Linked DNA regions of Candidatus Nitrosotalea okcheonensis. The protein of the gene in region 3 binds, or shares a complex with, the protein of the main gene of each other region. Links are inferred from orthologs where the notes say so. Each region holds a gene or a part of one and is shown on either strand. Other genes may lie near its edges. The genes, in order: rnhB, fen and pcn.

Region 1 (7,762 bases), 340 kb from region 3 along the record:
AGTGCTAGTAGTAATACCGGAGTAATGTTATAGTTTAGTGATTAATCATGGCTAAAAAAGAAAAAAAACTAATCAAAAAGTCTGAAGACAAGAAGGAAGTAGCCAAGGCAGAGAAGAAAAAAGAATTACCAAAAGCTGACAAGAAAGCAGAATCTGATAAGCTAGAAAAGAAAAAGTCTAAAGTCGACAAGAAAAAGGAGACTGAACTTTCAGAAGAAGAACTTGAAGCAATTGACGAAAAAGAGATCGAAAATTTCCAGATAGAAGGCCTTGACATGGATAAATTAAAGACAACTGTATTGGGTTTGGTTGCAAAACGTGGCGACAACGGCATGTTCCAAAGTGAGCTTTGGAAAAAACTAAAACTTTCAAGCAGGGATGGCTCAAGACTTGCACTAAAACTTGAAAGACAGCACTTGGTAAAAAGAGAGAAAATTCTTGAAAATGGACGTTGGACTTACAAGCTAATGATTGCACATGTACCGGTAACAACACAATCAATAGAATCTGCTCCTTGTCTGATATGTCCCGTGGAATCAAAATGTACGCTTGAAGGCGAAATTAGTCCGAGAACTTGTCCTTTGATTGAACAATGGGTATTGACAGATCTCTCTACGAAGAAGGCTAAAAAATGAAATTAATCGATGCAAGGCGTGACTTGTATAGGAGACTAGCGCATAAAGAGGGATATCGAAGCAGAGCTGCATACAAACTAAAAGAACTAAACACATCATACAGAATAATAGGTCCTGGATTTTTTGTCTTGGATTTGGGTTGCTCTCCTGGTGGATGGAGTCAAGTCGCACATGAACTTTCAGGAAACAGAGGGCAAGTTATGGGTATTGACAAATCATATGTAGAAGAAATTCCTGAGGTCCATTTTGTCAGGGGAGATATTGAAGATGAATCTATTGTGGAACAAGTTTTTGATTATTTTGGAGGCAAAGTGAATGCTGTCATCTGTGACTTGTCTCCGACAGTGACTGGAATGTGGGATGTAGACCACACAAGACAAATCTCACTCAATTATGCGGCAAGCAAGATAATGGATCAGGTGTTAGCAAAAAAAGGCAATGCGCTCTTCAAGGTCTTTGATGGTCAGTATTCTATTGAGTTTAGAGACTATATTCGAAAAAAATTTGCCAAGGTACAATTGAGAAAACCCCAAGCGAGTAGGAAATCAAGCAGTGAACTGTATTATGTCTGCTTGGGATATCTTGGAAATTAAACCAATGCTAGAATCTCATCAATAGTGGCATCTGTCTTGAATCCTGTGGGATTCATGCTTGTTCTTGTAGCCTTTTTGCCTACTTCTCTGATCTTTTCTATTATTTTGGAAAGAGAGGGTGGGGCAGATTGCTTTCTATGTCCAATCTCATCTAGAGTGAAATATGTGGGAGGCATGCCTATCTCTTCTTGGCATTTTTCAAGTACAGCTTTACAAGACTTGTCAATTGTCATGTTTTTTTCCTCTACTACCATGGAATCGATAAAATTTTTGTCGTATAGATCTTCTGTCCAAAGAGGTCCTGCAAGTTTTGCCTTTGAATTACAAATATTGCATATGTGCTCTATGTCACGTACAACTTTTCTGTTCCCACAATTATCACAATGTAAAATATATCCCATGCAATTTTTGGTATTTGTTCTAACAAGTATCTTGACATAGGCCTTGTAGTAATGCATGTTGTGCTGGACAAATAGTGGCGATATCATAATGTCCATTCTACCTGCCACCATATTCATGCATCCTAGAATCAATCGTAATGCTATCTCATTTCCGTATATTGTTCTAATGGGAGTTCCATAATACTTGCGCTGGCATGCCTCTGGAAATATTCCATGTAATACAGTCATGTCAGTAGCTGTTACCGACAAGAGTCCGCCATGAAATGTTGCCCTCATTGCACAATCAAGATAACGCGAGGGTGAACCAAATGGATCCACATCTACAATTGCACCGCGTCCATCTCTTGTTGAGTGCAGACTCAAAAACCTACAAGCTTCATTTTCTGAAAAATCGCATTTTGTAACTTGATTTAATTTTGCAATACTTTTCCCAATCTCTAAGGCTTGCTGGTTGACATCATTTGCTATTACTTTCTCTATTGATTCTATTTCGTTTGCAACTCTTATGCTTCTTGCTCCAATACCGGCAAGTGAATCTAAAAAGATCTTTGGGCCCTTGAAGTTTTTAAGAAATGCAGAATATGCTATTATTGAAAAATCTCTACTAATTCTTGCCCTTGGGTTGAAAAATGCAGGTTCCTTTGGGGGTGTTTTTTCTGATAGAGATTCCCTTGGCACCAAAAGTTTTGTACTCCCTTCTGTTATTTCTACAAGTTCGGATTCCAACAGGTTGTCTTGTCAAAATTGATTTAATAAATTGAAATGGCCACACTGGATATTGACAAAATGACATAATGGTTGTTAATTTTTCCTCAAATGAGAAGAAAGTCTTTTGTTTCAAAAAAACCCGAAAGCTCCTTTGAGAGCTGGTCTGAGAATATTCCTAGGATCTCAAAATCGCTTGGTGTGAGTGATTTTCCACTGAAAATAGCTAAAACAGCTACAACTTCACTCTTGTACAATATTGGATACCCTGCAAAAGACCTGATCTTCTCTTTTTTTGCCCATTCGTGATATTTTATTCTGGGATCATGTACCACATCATTTGAAACCGCGGGTCTCTTTGTCTTTACAATAGAACCAATTTTTAAAGAATTTTGAGATACTCTGGAAAACTCACCATTTATGTTCTTGTACTTGCCTGCACTGTATTTTAGAATCAGTGTTTTTGATTTCTTGTCATAAAACCAGATTCGTGCGAACTTGGCATTGAAATATTTTACAAGATTCTCTACTATGGACTGGAGTCGATCATTTAGACTGTCATACTTTTTAATAGAATTCAATATGGTATACACTTGAAGCTTTTTTTCATTAACCACATGTTCATCAAATAGGACATAAGGCGCAGATTTTGTAGCCTTTGATTCATAGGAACGAAAATCAGATATCACATCTGCAAATCTATTTAGAAAATTGTTTGTTTCAAGATCGTATTGTTCTATTGATGAGAAGACAAAATGACAAACCCAGTCAAAATCTCCGCTCAGTCTTGCTGAATAGATACAAAAGGAAGACTCGTTTAGATATCTTGTCAACCTGTTAATTCCATCTGAAATATTCTTAGAAAATTTGAATTTAACAAGTATTGTCCTGTTGACTTTATCTGATACTAGATTTGGATTCAAAATAACAGAATACCCTAGAATCGATTTGTTTTTGTCAAGCCTTACGAGTCTTTGTCGTACAGCTCTATCGGTAATTGTACAGCCAATGCCTTGAAGTGTACTGGCTATCTCCTGTGAGGAAATTCTTGCATTTCTTCCCAGATGAGAGAGTATTACTTTGTCTATCTCATCGAGCATAATTTTACATTGATACATGTTATTAATATCAATTTCCGATCTGGAAATTATAACCCGGAATATACTATATTATAATGTAATTTGCTTCCAAAATGGAAATTTCTCATGATAATTTCTTCCATAGTAAATATAGCCATGAATCACGGTAAATGATACATGAATAAAAGATCAATCAACAAATTTGCTATATTGGTGATCTTGATGATAGCTGTGCCTGAAGCTGTTGGGCATATTCTTTTTGAGCGAGCTCACTCTCCAGATTCGTCTGTGAATGCAGCAATTGCATTTACAGATAATCTTCATGATCATTCTGACAAGAGTGGAGTATGTCACCTTGCCATAATGAGTGATCAATCTGGCTCTAATATAGCGCGAGCTGCTGGTCTGCAAGGAAAATATGGCGATCTTTCATGCTAGTTTTTTTATAATGTTGCTTTTCATAATCTATGAAACGATCACTTGATCCCTAAGATGATTTAATACGTCTGCCACAGGAATAAGTCAAATATGCTAGTCTGCGGAGTCGACGACGCAGGACGGGGTTCAGTTCTCGGTCCACTTGTAATATCTGGGATATCTATTGAACAAAAAAATATAAAACAGCTTGTTAAGATTGGCGTCAAAGACTCAAAACAACTCAGTCCTCAATCACGAGAAAAATTATACGGGCAGATACTATCTATTGTAGAAGGTTATCACGTTGCAAAAATTTCTCCAAAGACAATAGATAAGAGCGTCAGTAAAAATCTGTTAAACAAACTTGAAGCAGACTATATGGCCAAAGTTATAAAAAAACTGGAGGCAGACTCATCATATGTTGACTCATGTGACGTAAACCCAAAACGGTTTGGTCTCTACATATCAAATATAGTCAAGACTGGAAAAATCGTTTCAAGTCATCATGCTGACAGAAAATACCCTGTGGTCTCTGCAGCTTCAATCATTGCAAAAGTAAACAGAGACAGGGCTATAGAAAAACTACGAAAGAGTCACGATTTGGGAAGTGGATATCCATCTGATCCTAAAACTATGTGGTTCATCAAGGAATGGATATCTAAAAATGGAAATGTTCCTGAATTTGTTAGAAAGAGCTGGAAACCAGTCAAAATCTTGTTGAGTGTCTCATCCTAGATATTTTGCCACAATCATGCCATGGTCTCCTTCATAAGGTTCCAAGTTTATCTCTTGGACTATCTCAAAGTTGGCAGATAGTTTTTTGGCCTCTGAGCGCATTACCTGAGCTGGCTCTCTTGTAACATCGATACTTCTCGTTTTTATCACTAGCATCATATATCCGCCTTTTTTCAGATATGTTTTGCAATTTAATATTGCAATCTCTGTCTGGTCTGGCTGGGCAATATCTACATAGACAATATCAACAGGACCATATACTGAAAAATATTGTTTGGGACTACGCGCATCCTGTAAAATTGGAACGATGTTTGATCTAAACGAAGCTACTCTTTCCAGAAAATCTCTTGCAACTCTACTTGAGTGCTCTACTGCAAAAACAATTCCACTTGGACCAACGATGTCTGATACATGACTTGCAGTTGTTCCAGTTGATACTCCTAGATAAAGAACATTGGACTTTCTGACAATGGGCAAAATCTCAAGGCCATTCATTATCGCAGCACCGAGTTTGCTACGATAAGGATCCCATATTCTAAACTCTTCATCATCTATCTTGACTAGCTTTTCTCTATAGACTTGATTTCCGGGCACGAGATTTATGGTTGCAAGCCTCTTTTCTCCCTCGCTTTTTACCCAAAAAATATTATCTTCTTCGTTTTCCAAACTTCTTTCTCTTGTTTTTTTGCCAGTCGTTTCTCTTTTCTCCACCTCTTCCTCCTCCAAACCTTCTGTCTCCTCCAAACCTTCTGTCTCTATGTTCCTCATTTCTGTGTGGCTGGAAGGCTGGCCTCTCAGGCTCGTCCTTGTATTTTTCTCCTATTTCGGTAACACGTATGTTGAGTTTTTCAAGTAGCGTATCATTTCTTCCAGCGCCAAAGATATCCACTCTTGCACCAATTGCAGCTTTTGCAGCTATTGCTCTTGCAATTTTGCCTCTCTGCCATCGTGGAGCTGCATGAACTAGTTGATGCTGAAATAGTAAACCGTGCTTTGGTGGCTGTGCTCCAGTCTTGAGAGCTCTAAATAGAGCCTTTTCAGCGCCAAGAACTTGGATGGTGCTTGCAGGCATACTTGCAAGTCTCTTTAGACTTCCTGCCTTGGCAAGTATTCTTGCTCCTACTGCAGAGCCAAGTATGACTGAAATATTTGGCGCAATCAACTGCATTTGTGATTCGATGTGCTTTTCTAGCGATTGTCTTAATTCAAAAAGATCCAAGATCTGTTTTGCAATACTTTGAACTATGGTAAAATTCTCATCTGAGATTTGACCTCCTCTGCTCTTTTTTTGTAATAGTGATAACATCTCAGCCTTCTCTTCTGGAAAGCCTGCATCAAGATACGTGTTCTGGGTAAGATCATCTCTTCTTCCAGCCATTATGATTTTTGAATATCCACTGATTGTGTCTATCATGTTATCAAGCTCTGGAAAATGTAATCCATACCACTCTCTTACTCTGGAACTTAGCAAGTTGATTATCTTATCAATCTCATCTAATGTATTGATTGCTTGAATTATGTGCAAGTCTGGACTTTCAGAAATTTCTGTAACTCTTGATGATGAAAGACTTAGTGCAAAGTCTCGCAGTTTTCCCCTTGCATCTCCTTCATTTGTTGCAAATCCAGAATCTACAAGGACTCGTAATTTTGAAGACTGGATTGTCTCTATCTTTTTTTCATCCATAATGTCTGCTTCTATGGATTTTTTCCTCAAAAGTTTCAAAAGTGAAGAATCGTTTACAACAACGATACTTCCCAAATTAGTAAGAAAATGTTCTAACTCATTCAGACTGACCTGTTCTTTTTTTATCTCTACATATTGTGTAGCTGGATTTGAAAATGGAAACGATTTCACACATTTATTATCATCAAAAACTGCAATACCTAACTCTGTTAAAATTACAGAATGCATAGAGTGCATTTCCATGGCTTACTAAAAAATGTAACATTATAGATCCAGAACTATATCAAACGTTATAAGACAACTATTTTTTATTATTAGAAGTGAGTCCTGACATCTCAACTAATGTGGGCCCGATTGTACTTGAAAGACCAACTATGCTTGCATCTGGCATTCTAGGTATATCACTTGACGTTTTTGGTCGTCTATATAAAGAAGGAGCAGGTGCACTTGTTACCAAATCACTTAGCAGGGAACCATGGGATGGATACCCAAACCCAACTGTCGTTGGGCTACAACATGGATATCTAAATGCCGTCGGACTATCAAACCCCGGTGCATCATATTTTGCAAAAATGTTGTCATCAAATCAAGATGTTCCGATAATTATCAGCCTTGTTGGCTCTATTCCAGAGGACTTTACATTCATGATAAAACAATTTGAAAATGTAAAAATTCTTGGATACGAACTTAACCTGTCATGTCCTCATGTCGAAAAAGTTGGGCTTGAAGTAGGAGATGATCCTGAACTTGTCCACACCATAGTCAAATCCGTAAAAAAAGAATCAAAGGTTCCAGTGCTTGCAAAAGTTGGTCTTGGCTCTTCAGACTATTTAGAAACTGTACAAACTGCATGTGAAAGTGGAATTGATGGTATAACCGCAATAAACACATTACGTGCAATGGCAATTGATGTGGAAACAGCAAGGCCTATTCTGAGTCACAAAATTGGTGGACTGTCTGGACCTCCAATCAAGCCTGTTGCGGTAAGATGCGTCTATGAAATCTCATCCAAGTTTGATATCCCAATCATTGGTTGTGGTGGTATCTCAAGTTGGGAAGATGCAGTAGAATTTTTACTTGCAGGGTCAAGAGCCATACAGGTTGGCAGTGCTGTTGGAGAAAAATGGACTGGCGTCTTCTCTGAGATAAATAATGGGATATCAAAGTATATGGAAAAAAAGAATTTTAAAAAATTAAGTGAGATGGTTGGACTTGCAAAAAAGTTTTGATACTCCAAAGATTGTGACAATAGAGAAAGTGGTTGACGAAACTCCCACAGTACGCACTCTATTTTTCTCTGATGATACAATGTCCCAAGTTCTTCCAGGACAATTTGCGATGGTGTGGATACTTGGTGTAAATGAAATCCCGATGAGTGTAATGATATCACAAGAAAATGGCAAGGCCGCATTTACAGTAAGAAAACACGGGTTTGCCACTACAGAATTATTCTCAAAGAAGGTTGGAGATCAGATAGGTATTAGAGGACCATATGGAAATTCGTTTACAATAA
Region 2 (7,894 bases), 700 kb from region 3 along the record:
GACAGATAGTCAGGCTTGGTGCAATAGCAGGTTGTATTGCCTCTTTTTCTGTCCTTGTGCCCATATTTTTGGGTGAATATGCAACACATCTGCCTCCAGGCACATATCTTTCAGTACTTGGAACAGTACTTGGAAGCTACATTGGAAATACCCAGTACAGCTTTGTGCTTGGCCTTATGGCACACTTGATAACTGGAACTGCGATAGGCGCTGTATTTAGCTGTATCATGTCAGCGTCTGAAATATTTGATTTTAGGAAAAAAAGTCAGGTGTTTGCATTTGGCCTTGGTGCAGGCTTTATCACATTTCTTGCACTGTTCAATCCAATATCGAGACTTGGCATAGAGCCATACCTGCAACAGTCGTTGCATGTTACAATGACAAACGCAGATCCAATAACCATATCCAATACTGCAAGAGAGATAATGTCAAATCTATTGGCAGGATCTCTTTTGATGCATCTGCTCTTTGGTTTCATGCTGGGAATGGCTTTCTACGTACTGGCACGAAGATATACGTGATTACGTGTAGAGTATCAGAGATAATGCCCGCTTAGCGTATCACAATTAATGTCCGCATAAACACCCACGGCATGCTTCTGATGCATGGTAAAAGTAACAGATGAAATCAGAATCAGGGCGGTCATTTTGCATACCCTCAATGGCAAACATGCAAAGGAAATTTGTTCTGCGTATGCGATATCTGACCTAACCCTCAGAAGATGGGTCAGATCATACAGGAGTGGGGGTGGCTGGAATCAGACACAAAATGGATCCATTAAAGTTATTACAACGAGGAAGTTTACATGTCTTCAAAGCAGAAATACAATAAAAATAATTCTGAACCGTATGATCAGTCTTATTAGAATCTTTAAAGTACATCACACATGTTAAGAGAATGTGGGAAATAATGAAAGGAGATCTAAAATTAAATAATAAATCAAATGTCACACTATCTATAGATACTGCAATTTTTAATGAAATAAAAAAATATGCTGAAGATCAAGGACAAAGTGTCAATGCGTTGTTGAATACTGTGTTGACAAAGTATGTTCTGCTCTATGGACCTGCTGAGGTGCAAGAGGGCATGCTAGTTCCGCACAAGTTCTTTAGTGGGTTACTGAAATACATTCCTGATGATGATCTGTTGGAGTTGATACATGAAGATGGTTTTGAAGCTATCAGATCAATTTTCGTACAAGGGGGAATTTCATTTAGTATTGATAATATGATCACATACGTTTTTGAACGCATTGCTCTATGGGCTGGTACATACTACAAATTCCGTAGTTATCATGATGATGATGGTTGGCTATGTCTTGCCTTTGAACATAGTTATGGGATAAAATGGTCTAAAGCCTTAGGTGAATCTCTCTCTATTATCATTAAAGAAATATTGAATCATGATTCAGAACATAAAATTACTGCCTCAACAACACTCATCCGAGTAAACGTTAAATGATGTTTTCTACTCTTCTAATATGATATTGTAAATTAATTTTCATAATTTTTCTTACTGTAAATTTCAGAACACTTGTTGGTCCATGGTAAAAACTTCGCTGTGCCCAGATTTTGGTACGTAAATAACTGTATGATGGTTTTGACGTAGATCGTCGCGCCACTGTTTCTTTTTACTCGGTTCAATCTTTGAAACATCATATGAGCACATTATAGAACCTCCAAGATCGTCAAATTGATTTTGAACATCTCTTTCAATGTTCAATTCTGCAGAAATTCTTTCCATGGTATCTACATTTGGAATAATTCTAGAAACTATTCGAAATGGTGTTCTGATATTCATCTGAATCATTATCCAATCTCTCCTACAATGCAAAATCTCATCTCGACTACCAGATCTATGACTAATTTGTAAAATACGTTAGTTGTTTACTCTGGAAATATTTCAAAGGAATGCCATAATTTAACATTTCAATAACTATGGAGCAAGAATCTTCTTCTGTTGCATACCTGCATTCTTCTCCACTTGTTAGCCCGTTTTTTATGAACCTGAACATTATCATCTTGGCATGTTCTAGATCCTCGTAAAGTAGGAGTATGTGCTTACGTGATGTAAGATTATCTACATAATTAATCGGGTATCACATATTGTTTTCAATTACGTGACTTGGGAACAAATTGAATATTTAATACCCTGCCACTGATCTACACTGTTTACACGATAAAAATGTCATTAGTCTTACAGTTATTTTTTATCTACTTTTACTAATACTGCTGTTGATAGGGCTTTGAAAGTAGAAGTCTGGTTTGCCATCTCTCTGATCATATTACAGATGCTTGCTCCTAATATCCTAGACCACTTGATTCCTAATTTATGGTCAAACACAAGACATGTGTATCCTTCTTCATCAACATAGTGTCGAAATCGTCGATATGCTCCCGCCCATAATGCAACTTTTTCAAAATGATGTTTAATTAAACCGTCTAGTGTGAAAGGTATGTTGTCATGCACATAAACGGCTTGCATTGTTTCCACTGAAACGTTGGTTAACAATTCAATGTGTTTATTTTCATCTAATAATTCTATGAATGCTTCAAAATATTTTCTCGGTATGGATGCACCCTCTTGATCTTCAAGATGTTTATAAAATAATACATGTTTTGCCAGTATGGTATTAATTTTTGTGTTAACGCTTATTGTTTGATTTTTTGAATCTTTTTTTATTTCATTAAAAATTGCAGTATCTATAGATAGTGTGACATTTGATTTATTATTTAATTTTAGATCTCCTTTCATTATTTCCCACATTCTCTTAACATGTGTGATGTACTTTAAAGATTCTAATAAGACTGATCATACGGTTCAGAATTATTTTTATTGTATTTCCATTGTTACAGTATTTGTGGAAACTTTTGTTGTAACTTTTGCTGAGAATGATTTCGTGAGCATATCAGAAAATGAGGTCGCTAGCACTGCGACAGTACGAAGCCAAGAGTTACAGAAGATTCGTTGTTTTTTACAACGTTTCCAAGTCTTCTTATCTCTACGTCCTGACTGAGTGTATAACAATTTCAAAAAATTAGGCGTGAACTATTTAAAGAAAAAATAGGTACGCCAGGTAAGGGATTCGAACCCCTGCATGCTTGCGCATAACCGCTACCTTGTTTTTGATCTCGAGGCGGTCGCCGTTCCGCTTGGCTAACCTGGCACTTGTTAGAAAGTTGGATTTTGGTACATAAATAACATGGCAATGAAACTGATCAGTAGATCAAGTATATAATAAAGGATATAAAGTAGATAATTTATTATCTAAACAAATGGAGACAATAATAAAAAAGACAGTCTCAATAGAATATGCAGGCAAAAAACACGCAGTCTCAGATGATCTTACCATATCATTACTCTTGGCCCAAATTGGCCTCCCAGAGGACACGCATGTTAGGATGGTTCCAACAAAAGAAGGGTTCATAATCATACCACAGACAGAAAAAAATTGATAATAGATAATTTATCATTGATATTAAACCATGATACAGTGATACCCATTGGCAAAGACTAGAATTTCCATAACAATTGATGATAGCATTGCAAAGGCAATAGAACTGTATTACAGAGAAAAGGTAAAAAATGCAGCAGAAAAGGGAGAAGCAATACCAAAACTATCAAACATTTACGAGGAAATTATAGAAAAGGGCTGGGACAAGTCTTTTCTAAAAAAGAAATAAGAATACTTGAAAACAACGTAACATCAAGAGATGGGCCTAGATCTAAAACAGCTTTGTGTGAGGGACAGGACAAACCTAGAGTCGTTTACATCAAAAATTGTTGCAATAGATGCATACAATGCAATATACCAGTTTCTATCAATAATTCGCGGACCTGATGGACTTCCATTAACTGATTACAATGGAAAGATAACAAGTCACATCAGTGGGCTTTTTTACAGGAACATCAATTTTTTGTCGCTTGGAATAAAGCCTGTTTATGTCTTTGACGGCAGGCCCCCGTCGTTAAAGTCTGCAGAAATACAGAGAAGAAAGCAGGTAAAAAAAGATGCTACTGTAAAATATGAAAAAGCAATAAGCGAGGGAAATTATGTCGAGGCAAAAAAGTTTGCCCAGCAGACATCGGTTTTGCGTGACGACATGGTAGACGAGTCAAAAAAATTTCTTGACTTGTTTGGCATACCATGGATCCAGGCACCATCAGAGGGAGAGGCAACTGCCGCACAGATGACAATATCTGGACAGGCATATGCGTCTGCAAGTCAAGACTTTGATTCGTTGTTGTTTGGCGCAAAAAAACTTGTCAGAAACTTTACAAACAGTGGCAAGCGAAAACTGCCAAATAGAAATACTACGATTGAGATAGAGCCTGAAGTTATCCAGCTTGACAAGACACTTTCATCACTTGGTGTGACGCGAGAGCAGCTTGTGGATATTGGCATTCTGATTGGCACTGACTTTAATCCAGATGGGTTTGAGAGGATTGGCCCCAAGACTGCATTGAAGATGATAAAGGACAATGGTGCTCTTGAAAATATCTCGCAGATTCAGGAGAAACTCGAAGAGATTGACTACAAACAGATACGTAATATTTTCTTGAATCCACAGGTTGCTGACATATCTGAGATAAAGTTTGGCAATGTCGACTATTCTGGAGCTGTAAATTACCTTACAAAGGAGAGAAGTTTTTCACTTGACCGTGTAGACACTTCATTGAACAGGCTCAAAAAAGCGTTAGAGAAAAAAAGTCACAACCTTGAACAGTGGTTTACGTAAACTAACACGCCGATTTTATTTATTCATCTGGCTTTCTGAACTCTGTGGTACAAACACTAGTTGAAGTGATAGAAGAATTTGATCCTGTAAAAGATTACGGAATAGAAATCAGAAAACAGTACAGGATGTGCCTTTCTGTTCTGAAAAAAGGACAGAAGATTAATCCAAATGAGTTTATCAAGAGCAATCTAAACAGATTTACTCACGGAAAAAAATCATTCAAAACAAACAGGGAAGCAGTGTACCATGCTTTTTGGATAGGAAAGAAAGTTGGCATCTCAAACCATTGTCACGTGAAGAATCAGGAGTACACAACTCATTTGATAATTTTTGTAATCCCGAGTCTGTATCATATTTTATTGATCAGCACAGAGAAAGCAGATACAGAAACCTCACAGCAGTAAAAGGAACAGGAACCAGGTATGCTTACGGGTACCTATTATGGAGGTTTGACACCTGGTTGCACGGCAAGACTTTTCCGTTCAATCAGGAGGTCATGGTAGGAAACAACACATACCAGAGAACCATAGAAAACGTTACTCTTGACGGAGTGGAACACTTGTTAAGGCTTTACCAGCAGCCATTCAAAACAGAATCGGATTTTATCAGGGTTGTAAAAAGATACCTGTTGATCCAATGCATGCAAACAAGCGCGCCAGGACAATCAAGATAGACTACAATGCCATCAAGTCATTGAGAAAAACGATTCGCCTTTGCATTTCAGGTTTGACTATAACGCAAGATACAAGACTACAAATGGAGAAGATGAGCAGGCGTCACTGAGTCTTGAAGACATGGTCAATCTTTTGACCGTGGGCAAGCCAAGCCTGATGCAAAAGGCAGTATTCCTATGCAAGTTGCACAGGGGCTGGACACCTCAACGCTTACAGACAGGTTCAACTTCCAAGGTTCGTCACGAGGGTAAGATCTTGAATCGCGATATGCCATATGGTAAAGTTCTTGCGGTTTCAAGACAAAAGGAGCTACGGCAAGAAAACCTGATGGTATCAATTAGGTTCATGAGGGGCTTGGCGCAATCCATTGTGCGCATGCAAGAAAAAATAGAATGGATGAAAAATGAATACGGCGATGAGGCAATCAAAAATACCTTTGAATAAAATTAACGCCTAATTTTCTTTAGTTTTCAAATAGGTTTTTAGAGCATTTCATAGATTAGAAAGAAGCCACATTTTGAAATCCATTTACCTCAGATATCTGATCATTATAGCATCTAGACTATAATATTATACAAATAATGGTATAATATTATATCAACAATACTATAATATTATACCATTATTACTATAGATACACACTATGAATAAAACAACATTGAGAATTCTAGAGGTATTATCAAGCGAGATAGGCACCGGATTATCCATTAATCATCTCACTGACAAAATACATACTCGATTCAATACGGGTTTTTACAGGGATGTATACAAAAATGTACAATCCCTTGCCAAACAGAGAATATTACAAATATCAAAAGAGGGTAATTCATCCATCATTTCTTTGAACTTTGATGATCCATTCTTAGTGGATATGTTAGCAGAAATGGAATTGGAGCGCAAACGTAATTTTCTTCAAAAAAGAAAAGAATTTCAAATATGGATATCCACATTATCTAGTAGAATAATTGACTATTCTTTCATAAATTCAATATCTTTGATTCGTCCAGAACTAAATGCAAAACTAAATCGTGCAGAGCTTCTTTTTTTGATTTCCAATCAAACCAATCAAACCAATCAAAACGATATGGAATACCATCAACGTGACAAACTTCATGAACTAACAGATTCCCTTCAAAAAGAATACAACATCAGCATAGATGCATTAATCATGAATCCAGAAGAATTTATCATAACATTTCGTTCAAGCAGTATAAACCCAGTAAAAGAAATGATGTCCAATAAAATTGTAATATTCTTTCCACAGATGTTTTGGCTTGAAATTGGAAATACAATAAAGAAAGAGCGACCTTTTAAAACTGAAGAATATGAAATACGCCCTTTGAAAATTACCGAGGAAGAACTCGTATCAAACCTTGCAATGTTGGGATACAAAGAGATTGGAACAGACATAAGACCGCCTTCGAAATTAATAGGAATAGAATATATCATAATTTCAATTTTGATGGGAAATGATTCAAGGAGAATAGATGCAGTTCCAATAATAATTGCAAAAAATCAAGATATGATAAATTATGATCTTTTGATATTCCTATCTACAAAATATCATACATCGGATTTATTGTATTCATTGCTCAAGGCACTAGATCAAATCAAACCCACTGCACGTGCTAAGAAGATATTAGATAGACTGCATTTTATGCACATAGGTGAAGTTCAGATAGATTTGAAGGATTTAGAGAAGAGGTTGAGATTGTATAATGTCATTAAATAAGAATTCACTTTTGGAGTTCCTAGAGGTTTTAGATGATGAATTCACGAAGAAAATAATCATCGTAGCTGCGGGGGTACCGCAATGACGCTCTTAGATGGAAAACCATCCACAATAGATGTTGATTTTACAGTGCCTAAGGAATACTATGATGATTTTCTATCCGCGTTAAAAACTGTCCCGCATGGATTTAAAGTAGAAGCATGGCCTGAAGGTCAAGTATTTAGTCAGATGTTGCCATCTGATTATCTAGCTATAAGCATCCTGATAGAAACTACGTTAAAACACATCGAATTAAGGGCTTTACATCCTTTAGATATAGTAATCACCAAAATAGGCAGATTAATTGGAAGAGATTTGGGCGACATTGAGATTTGCATTAGAAACTTTGGGCTAAAAGCAGATCAGATACGTGAAAGAGCAAGTAAAATTGGTTATGCTGGAAATGACGAAGTGTATGAAATGAAATTGAATGTAGTAATTCGAGATTTCTTTTGATTGCAGTAATGAAATATCAAATACAGTTGTACAAAAAAGTCATACTTTGAAACTATTTTATGGTGTAAATATATTGAACCAGTGGTTCAAGTAAACAGGTGTTATTCACTACCGCCTTACATCATATGATATATTTTATAAAAACATAAGGTTCTGAAATAATATTCTTTATTATTTCACAGGAACCTGAGTCTGTTCATTGTCTGTCTTTTTCTGTTTTGAGATCATCTTACTTAACACGGCATACAATCCAA
Region 3 (7,811 bases):
ATCATCATGTTGTTTGCAAGCATGGTAAAGATGACAAAATCATATCTTGTTGTTGCCAGCATGGTTAGGTACAAAAAAGAAGAGGGTTGGATATTATCCCCCACGGGTAAACGACTCGTTGAAACCAAAAATAGCAAAAAAATTCTACTTGAACCTGAAAAAGAAGGTATTGTGTTAAGCATGCCTAGTGACTCTTGCAAGCTTGTTATTCCCTTAAACTTAATTCCACTAGTCTAGCCTTTTTATTATGTGATATCCAAACTGGGTTTTCACAATATCAGAAACTTGCCCCTTCTCTAATGCAAAAGCCGCTTTTTCAAATTCTGATACCATGGCTCCTCTTGAAAAAAATCCGAGATCTCCACCCCTCTTTTTTGAGACATCCATTGAATATTCTTTGGCAAGATTTGCAAAGCTTTCACCTTTTGAAATTCTTGTCTTAAGATCTTGTGCAACACTTAGTTTTTCAACCAAAATATGTGCGCAGTGAATTTTATTTCCCATGTCTATTTGATTAGCAATAAATTATAAAAAAACGTCGGTCCAAACAATTATCATTCTAAAGATTTGGAATGAGACATTCTCAAATTAACGGTGTTATAAAATTCTCAAACGCCGTTATAACATGCCATTTTTCAGCAAGTTATATTAAGATCATTTCTAAAAGTACTTCCATGCCAGTTGGAATTATTCCAGATATAGGCGAACAAATGTGCATAGGATGTGCACTCTGCGTAGAGATTTGTACATCACTAGGCCCAGACGTATTAAGAGTAAAACCAGTAGAAGGCTGGAAGAGAGGTAAAGCATTTGTATTTTATCCAGAAAGATGCATTTCAGATGGTGCATGCATAGGTGTATGCCCAACAAAGGCAATCTTCTGGATGAGACCAATGGACTTTACTCCAGGTCAACCAGTACCACTCTACAGAAACTCTGTGTTCGTAAAGGGTTGGACTGAACTAATAGATTAAGTCCGCATAAAATTTCTCTTTTTCTTATTTTTATTTCTAAACTTCGTTTTCTACATATATGGTACAGTTTTATAATATACCATGAGCAAACCCGGAAATCTCTGGCGAAAAATGCATGGAAAAATAGCAAAAAAGCCCACAAATTTTAGCTGGCTAATCAGTGACAAGTTAGCTGGCAGTGGAATGCCAACCTCTGTTTCTGAAATAGATTGGATATTAAAGCAAGGAGTAAAATCCATTGTTACAATGACCGAGAACTCACTCCCTGAATCATGGATAAAAAATGTAAAATATCTTCATGTTCCAACAGAAGACTTCTCTGCACCTGACGTGGAACAAATTGATGAAGCAGTAGAGTTTATTCAAAAAAGAATTGAAAATAATGAACCTGTAATGGTACACTGTGCTGCAGGTATGGGAAGAGCAGGTACTATTCTTGCTTGCTATCTTGTCAAATACCAAAAGGTTTCAGCAAAGGATGCTATACAAAAAGTACGAAAAGAGAGACCGGGTTCTATCCAGTCTGAATCCCAAGAAATAGCAATTGGCCTATACTACAAATCCATAAACAAGTAATTTACTCTGGTATGGATGTAGTTACCATCTTGCCGTTTTCAAGTTTGATAAACAAAAATCTGTTATCCTTGAAGATCAAAGTTATTTCACCGTTTTTTTCTTCTACTTCAAGCAGTTCTTGTCCTCTAAGTCCATCGAATTTTGTCATACTGATCCACCAATAATTCCATTTATGAGTGTTAAAAAGTAGAGATAACTAATTTTCGTTTAATCTCTAACAAAGAAATCTGTAGGCATTTGCAGTTATCACAATATACCCCACTATTTGGTGACTTCGATCTCAATTTCTTTAGAGTGTACAGTTTCATCAAATGGTTCTGCATAATCATGTTTGAACCACGAGACATAAACTTCTGCTTCTATCTTGTGTTTACCCACTCCAAGCTCTGATGCATTAAATTGCATTTTTTCATCAAAGTCAAGAAATATCTGTTGAGCTTCAGATTGGCTATTTGGAATAATTGGCTCAAAGTTCTTGGATATCTGTACCCAAATCTTTTTCTCTCCCATCTGTGTCAGCTTTGGATTTCGTGTCCAAAAAAGGGCAACTTTTTTGTACGTATCTAAGGGCTTACCAATTTCCTTCTTTCGGAGGCCACCTGTGTGGAGCTTTACTCCATATCTTAGCTTGAAGGTGTTGTCATGATTATTGTAAGCTTTTTCCCAATTTCTCTCAGTGAAAGCTTCTCTTAATGCGCCTATTACAGAAAATTTCACGTTTATTGTAATATTGTCTTCTGTTCCTGGCTTGTCTGATGCTTTCACCAGAGAAACTCCACTTATTGTATTTTTATCACTGGTCAACTAATTGGGGATGGTTTATATCCTCAATAAGTATTTTTTTGACTTACATGGATGTTCAACTGAAAAAGTCTTCTCCAAAAGAGGTTCAATTGGACATAAGCAAATCCGACATTAGCACTCTCTATATAGTACAGTATGAGATGCTCAAGGATCCTACTGTAGAGTTTGCAGGTGTGGTCTTGAGACACCCACTTACTAGACAACTTGCGATGCGAGTAAACACTTCAAAAGGCAATCCAGTAAAGGAAATAGAAAAGGCAACAAAGACAGCCTTGGAATACACTGCTGAGCTAAAAAAAATAATTTTCTCTAAAATTAAAGGTGACTAAATGAAATTCTGTCCCAAATGTCAGGCACGATTAAAGATAGATAGCTCTGACTCTGAATTTGTATGTCCCAAGTGTGGATACAGCGAAAAAGGAAACAAGGTAACAAAAGAAGTAAAAAATGAAGTTGTTCCTACCATTATTGCATTAGACGATAAAGAAATGAAAGAAGCGTTGCCAACAATCAAAATCGATTGCGAAAAATGTGGAAATAATGAAGCAGTGTGGTGGATGCTCCAAACAAGAAGCGCAGATGAACCAACCACTCAGTTTTATCGATGTATAAAATGCAGCTATACTTGGCGAAACTACGCATAGGTATCATTCGATTTCTTATAATCATCAAATAGATCGCAGTTATTATGAAACAACCTTCTGATTTACTAGGCGATGTTAATAGAACTACTACTTGTTAGCATACAAAGCAGTAAGACAACAGTTCACACCAACCACAGAACTTGGTAATATGATGAAAACATTTCAACAAATGGTGAATGAATGTATAAGAATCGGTCTTGAGGATAATATCTCAACATTAGGTAAGTTTTCATCTTTACATTACAGAGATTTAGACAAATACCAAATACAATCAAAATACAAACTTATTGCAATGTCACAGGCTATGGGCAGACTAGCTCAGAGAAAAAGAGACATCAAGAAAGGCAGAAATCCAAAATCACCCTATGTCAAAAAATTGTATCTTGTATCATGCTATGGATTCAAAATAAATGGAATGTTGCTTTCATTTCCAACCTCAAATGGTGACAAGTTCTTGGTCAAACTAAATGAGTACACCATGTCACAACTGGAAAATGCAGAACCAAGGTCATTTGTGATAACACCTGGTTCAGTATCAATCTCAGTAAGAAAACAAGTAGAGCAAATCATTCCAGAAAACGTGATTGGGATAGACAGGAACTTGAGAAACATAACAATATCAACTCCAAATCAAACTGTAATGTACAAGACTAGCAAGTTATTATCAATAAAGGAAAACACATCTCACGTGATATCGTCTTTTAAAAGATTTGATGTAAGAGTAAAGAGGCATTTCTAAAAAAGGCTTGGAAACAGGAGAACAAGGAGAATCCAGCAACATCTACACATAATCTCAAAAGACATTGTCAAAAAGGCAGTAGAATCAAAGTCAATGATAGTTTTGGAGGATCTAAAGGGAATAAGAAAATTATACAGAAAGGGAAATGGTCAGGGAAACAAGTATCGAAGAAGATTAAACTCATGGTCGTTCTATGAGTTGCAACGGCAGATCCAGTATAAGGCATCATGGGAAGGGATTCCAGTAAAATTTGTAGATCCAAAACGCACCAGCCAACTCTGTCCAATGTGCAGAGATAGAATCCAAGAGGACAGGTTACAACTTCGTAAATTGTTGTGCAATAATTGTAAGAGATCAATGGACCGCGATGTTGTTGCATCCATGAACATATCTTACAAGGGGTGGAGTAGGTTTTGCCATCCTAGAGGGCTTCCAGAAGAAGCGATGAAGGGAGAAGATGGAAAACTTACGGCCATTAATCCTGCAAGTAGATGGAAGCAAGTCGAGTTTAAAGACGCGAGCTGTAAACTTGACAGAACCCGCATAAGGTTTAACTTGAACATTCTGGAGATGTGAGTAAGTTTGGTATTTTCTGCAAAGACTGGGGGTTCTGAAGAATGGAAAGCAGTCATCTCTGCCATATCAACCCTAGTTGAAGAAGCTACATTCGAAGCTACTGGTGAAGGAATTGCCTTCCGCGGAATGGATCCATCACACGTAGCATTAATCGATATTGCTTGGCCTAATTCTGCATTTGAAAAATATGTTTGTGACGAAGATGTCAAGTTTGGAGTACGAATAGACGAGTTCTCAAAACTGATCAAAAGAGCTGATAAAAAAGACAATATAGAAATCAATATTTCTGAAGACAAGCTTTTACTTGTTACAATAGGTAAAAATAAGAAATACAAAATGCGATTGATTGAAAGTTCAGCAACTGATACACCACTTCCGAAAATTACCTACAATGCAAAAGTTGGTGTACTATCTACAGAATTTGACAAAATACTTGGTGATATACAAGTAGTTTCAGAATACTTGTCCATTAATGCTAATTCCACAAAAGCAGAATTTTCAGGACGTGGTGATTCTGGCGAGGCAATCATAACACTAGAAAAAGGAATGCCTGAAATGCCAGAAATTGAGGTAAAAGAAGATAGTAATGCAACCTACAGCTTGGAATATCTCAATAGTATAGTGAAAGCAATAGGTACTGTAGCAGGCACAGTGATTTGCGAATTTTCGAGTAAAATGCCGCTTAGATTAGAATTTAAGGTAGCAAACATAGGAAGAATTCACTTTTACCTTGCTCCTAGAGTTGAGAGTTAAAAGATTTTAAGGATAATGGGACGAGGTTAAACTGATTTGAAACTTGTTCTAAAATTCGGTGGAACTTCTGTCTCCTCCCCGCAAAATATACAAAATGTTTCAACTCTGATAAAAAAACTAACAAAAGAACACAAAATCATTCCAGTGTTTTCTGCCATAAGCGGAGTTACAGATGATTTAATCAGAATAACACATCTGATTCAAAATAGAAACAAGGAAGCTGCAAGTTCGCTTGCAAAGAAAATCATCAAGATGCATACTGATATTGCAGAACAATGTGTAAAGAACGCAAAAATAAAAAAAGACTTGATCAGCAAAATGAAGGCAGATCTTGATGAATTTGAGGATCTGTTGCATGGAATGTTGTTACTTGGAGAGGTCACACCGCGGTCTTCTGATTACATGATCTCATTTGGTGAAAGATTATCCATAAACTTGGTTGCATTTACATTAAATGAGATGGGTGTAAAGGCGGTACCACTTACAGGAAAAGATGTAGGAATAGTTACTGATTCTAATTTTGGAGGGGCAAAGCCACTCATGGATACAACACGCTTGCATGTATCTCATACTGTAGAAGATCTTTTACAAAAGAAAGCCATGCCAATAATTGGAGGATTTGCTGGAGCCGATCAGCATGGCAACATAACTACATTTGGAAGAGGTGGGTCTGATTATACTGCAACTATTATTGCATCAAGCATAAAAGCAGACGAAGTCTGGTTAATGAGCGATGTAGACGGTTTGATGACAACTGATCCAAAGATTGTAAAAGATGCTAAACTGATCAAGGAGGTATCATACATTGAAGCAATGGAAATGGCATTGTTTGGTGCAAAATACATTCATCCAAGAGCACTTGAGCCGCTTGTCGCAAAAAAAATTCCGTTGCGTATAAGAAATACGTTTAACATTGGTAATCTAGGTACGCTGGTTACTGCTACCCCTCAAGCTGATACACAAAAGACTGTAAAATGTGTCAGCACAATAAGGCATACCGGACTAATCGATGTTAGGGGTGGAAGTATGGTTGGTGCACCTGGTACTGCAGCTACAATATTTTCAATACTTGCAAAAGAAGGTATTAACATAATGATGATATCTCAAAGTCCATCCGAGTCATCCATATCAATTATAGTGAAGAAGAATGATTTGGACAAGGCCGTAAATGCACTTGAAATGAACTTGCTTGGTAAAGTCATTAAAAAAGTAGATGTTACAGTAGATGTCTCCATCTTGGCTCTCATTGGTTCTGGGATGAGGGGAATTACAGGTGTTGCCTCCAAAGTATTCACAGCTGTAGCAAAAAAAGGTGTAAATGTAATAATGATAGCCCAAGGTTCGTCTGAGCTTAATCTTGCATTTGTAGTCAAAGACTCTGATTGTAATGCAGCAGTACAGGCATTGCATGACGAGTTTAATCTTGGCAAGTGATCCAACTTCTTTCTAAAAGCATATTTATGTAAATTAGATGTTCATAGAACATGAACAGATTTTTACTTTTAGCAATTATTATCATAATTGGAGGCCTTGTAGCTTCATTATCATTATTCAATGATCAACTCGCTAATGCTGGTTCAATAAAGAAAATCCAATTCACCAAAACAATCACATCCATACAAGATCCTGGAATTGGTCACAGTAATGAACAGATAGCAATAGTGTTGCCGCCAAACAGCGGTTCCATTTACCATGGAACAATTACATACAGTTCAAGTCAGCCTGTTCAAATTGTTATTCTACATCAAATTAACAAGAATGATTCAAAGGGACAACCAATTTGGACAGTGGATGGCAATACACTTTATGCCCAGACAACAATTGACACAAATTCAACTGGTGGCAGTATGGATTTTGCAGGATCTGCAATAGGCCTTTATTCAACAAATTCTAGCCAGTTTACTGCTACCGTGAGTGTAGACGGATGGATAAGGGTAACAACTCCTGATGTTATTCAAGCTACCATTACACCATTAACGGAAAATTATACACTCAAACTAGCAGAAAGCACAATTCCAGTACAGATACCTATGCATGAGGGACTGGTCAATGGAAGGGCTGTTTATTATATCATAACAGATTCAAGCAATAATCTTGTAGCAAATACAATATCGGACAAACAAAACTGGAAGGTTCAACTATCGCCAGTATTGGCTCATGCTCCAATTACATCATTTGATAACATCTTCATCTTTACAAACGGTATCACTGGGAATGGAACACAAGGATATCAAAATGATGTGTTATCGTTTACCCCCTCTGACAATCAATATAGTCCATTAAGCAAGGTAATTCAGGTATCGTGGAATATAGGACGAGGACCATTTCTTCTTAATTCTACACAAGCGATTCTTGATGCAAACATGACTGGAAAAATAAAACTGACTGTCACTGATACAATCTTGAATACTCCCCAAGTAATCTGGAATGGAGGTACATTGAATGTAAGAGCCAATAAGATATTGTCAGATCAGACATCGTATTTGAATGGACAAGTACTTGATATCAATGTAAATAGTATGACTGCAACCTTTGTTGGACATAGAGGATGGGGACCAGATGGAAAGACAATATACTATATCATTACTGCGGGAACTCCTAAAGGACCTGCACAGACTATGGGAATTCAATACATTCCTTCACTTTCACTTCTTGGCTTGTCAGCAAGAGATGTCTATCACTTTACTAATGGTTTGCAAGGTGCAGGACCATTTGGTTATCAAGAAGGAATTTCTAGTGCACAAC

What was found.
Region 1: the proteins of pcn (region 3) and rnhB are in contact, whole or in part, in a crystal structure (PDB 3P83), measured with the Archaeoglobus fulgidus proteins. The link is inferred for Candidatus Nitrosotalea okcheonensis from one-to-one orthologs. Residues at the interface, in WP_010877842.1 of Archaeoglobus fulgidus: Val39, Ala42, Asn43, Val44, Ala45, Met46, Leu125, Asp168, Ser194, Asn218, Tyr219, Pro220, Ile237, Leu238, Ala239, Pro240, Arg241, Ile242, Glu243, Ser244; in WP_010878125.1 of Archaeoglobus fulgidus: Ala74, Ile178, Ala179, Ile183, Arg190, Ser195, Asn196, Leu197, Arg198, Gln199, Lys200, Thr201, Leu202, Asp203, Phe205.
Region 2: the proteins of pcn (region 3) and fen are in contact, whole or in part, in a crystal structure (PDB 1RXZ), measured with the Archaeoglobus fulgidus proteins. The link is inferred for Candidatus Nitrosotalea okcheonensis from one-to-one orthologs. Residues at the interface, in WP_010877842.1 of Archaeoglobus fulgidus: Asn43, Val44, Ala45, Met46, Pro120, Arg121, Pro123, Leu125, Gln151, Met192, Ser194, Asn218, Tyr219, Pro220, Ile237, Leu238, Ala239, Pro240, Arg241, Ile242, Glu243, Ser244; in WP_010877775.1 of Archaeoglobus fulgidus: Lys326, Ser327, Thr328, Gln329, Ala330, Thr331, Leu332, Glu333, Arg334, Trp335, Phe336.

What each region holds. Positions count from the first base shown.
Region 1 is NZ_LT841358.1:1,096,621-1,104,382, reverse strand. Bases 2,999-5,753 are described here. They hold rnhB (ribonuclease HII), read left to right. Parts: upstream 2,999-3,941; coding sequence 3,942-4,565; downstream 4,566-5,753. Other genes in these bases: BQ3481_RS06500 (NOP5/NOP56 family protein), read right to left, coding at 5,212-5,753; BQ3481_RS06505 (fibrillarin-like rRNA/tRNA 2'-O-methyltransferase), read right to left, coding at 4,557-5,231; BQ3481_RS06515 (hypothetical protein), read left to right, coding at 3,591-3,851; BQ3481_RS06520 (GAF domain-containing protein), read right to left, coding at 2,999-3,434. Outside these bases: BQ3481_RS11740 (transcriptional regulator), read left to right, coding at 48-635; BQ3481_RS06530 (RlmE family RNA methyltransferase), read left to right, coding at 632-1,228; BQ3481_RS06525 (tRNA (guanine-N1)-methyltransferase), read right to left, coding at 1,225-2,355; more of BQ3481_RS06520, read right to left, coding at 2,442-2,998; more of BQ3481_RS06500, read right to left, coding at 5,754-6,477; BQ3481_RS06495 (dihydroorotate dehydrogenase), read left to right, coding at 6,570-7,478; BQ3481_RS06490 (dihydroorotate dehydrogenase electron transfer subunit), read left to right, coding at 7,462-7,762. UniProt on the Methanocaldococcus jannaschii protein: Endonuclease that specifically degrades the RNA of RNA-DNA hybrids.
Region 2 is NZ_LT841358.1:738,797-746,690, forward strand. What follows is about bases 2,840-5,726. They hold fen (flap endonuclease-1), read left to right. Parts: upstream 2,840-3,713; coding sequence 3,714-4,739; downstream 4,740-5,726. Other genes in these bases: BQ3481_RS04485 (hypothetical protein), read left to right, coding at 3,276-3,455; BQ3481_RS04490 (hypothetical protein), read left to right, coding at 3,504-3,683; BQ3481_RS04500 (hypothetical protein), read left to right, coding at 5,026-5,412; BQ3481_RS04505 (hypothetical protein), read left to right, coding at 5,453-5,726. Outside these bases: BQ3481_RS04450 (hypothetical protein), read left to right, coding at 1-521; BQ3481_RS11970 (helix-turn-helix domain-containing protein), read left to right, coding at 606-893; BQ3481_RS04460 (hypothetical protein), read left to right, coding at 910-1,461; BQ3481_RS04465 (hypothetical protein), read right to left, coding at 1,525-1,809; BQ3481_RS04475 (hypothetical protein), read right to left, coding at 2,203-2,754; more of BQ3481_RS04505, read left to right, coding at 5,727-5,857; BQ3481_RS04510 (hypothetical protein), read left to right, coding at 6,057-7,145; BQ3481_RS04515 (hypothetical protein), read left to right, coding at 7,227-7,640; BQ3481_RS04520 (hypothetical protein), read right to left, coding at 7,812-7,894. UniProt on the Methanocaldococcus jannaschii protein: Structure-specific nuclease with 5'-flap endonuclease and 5'-3' exonuclease activities involved in DNA replication and repair.
Region 3 is NZ_LT841358.1:1,439,865-1,447,675, reverse strand. The notes cover bases 3,389-6,192. They hold pcn (proliferating cell nuclear antigen (pcna)), read left to right. Parts: upstream 3,389-4,319; coding sequence 4,320-5,066; downstream 5,067-6,192. Other genes in these bases: BQ3481_RS08615 (aspartate kinase), read left to right, coding at 5,103-6,192; BQ3481_RS08630 (hypothetical protein), read left to right, coding at 3,389-3,737. Outside these bases: BQ3481_RS08665 (hypothetical protein), read left to right, coding at 1-237; BQ3481_RS08660 (peptidylprolyl isomerase), read right to left, coding at 229-504; BQ3481_RS08655 (NADH-quinone oxidoreductase subunit I), read left to right, coding at 675-974; BQ3481_RS08650 (dual specificity protein phosphatase 23), read left to right, coding at 1,056-1,550; BQ3481_RS11630 (DEAD/DEAH box helicase family protein), read right to left, coding at 1,552-1,698; BQ3481_RS08645 (hypothetical protein), read right to left, coding at 1,812-2,354; BQ3481_RS08640 (RpoL/Rpb11 RNA polymerase subunit family protein), read left to right, coding at 2,402-2,683; BQ3481_RS08635 (transcription factor S), read left to right, coding at 2,684-2,998; more of BQ3481_RS08630, read left to right, coding at 3,090-3,388; more of BQ3481_RS08615, read left to right, coding at 6,193-6,500; BQ3481_RS08610 (DUF7482 domain-containing protein), read left to right, coding at 6,551-7,811.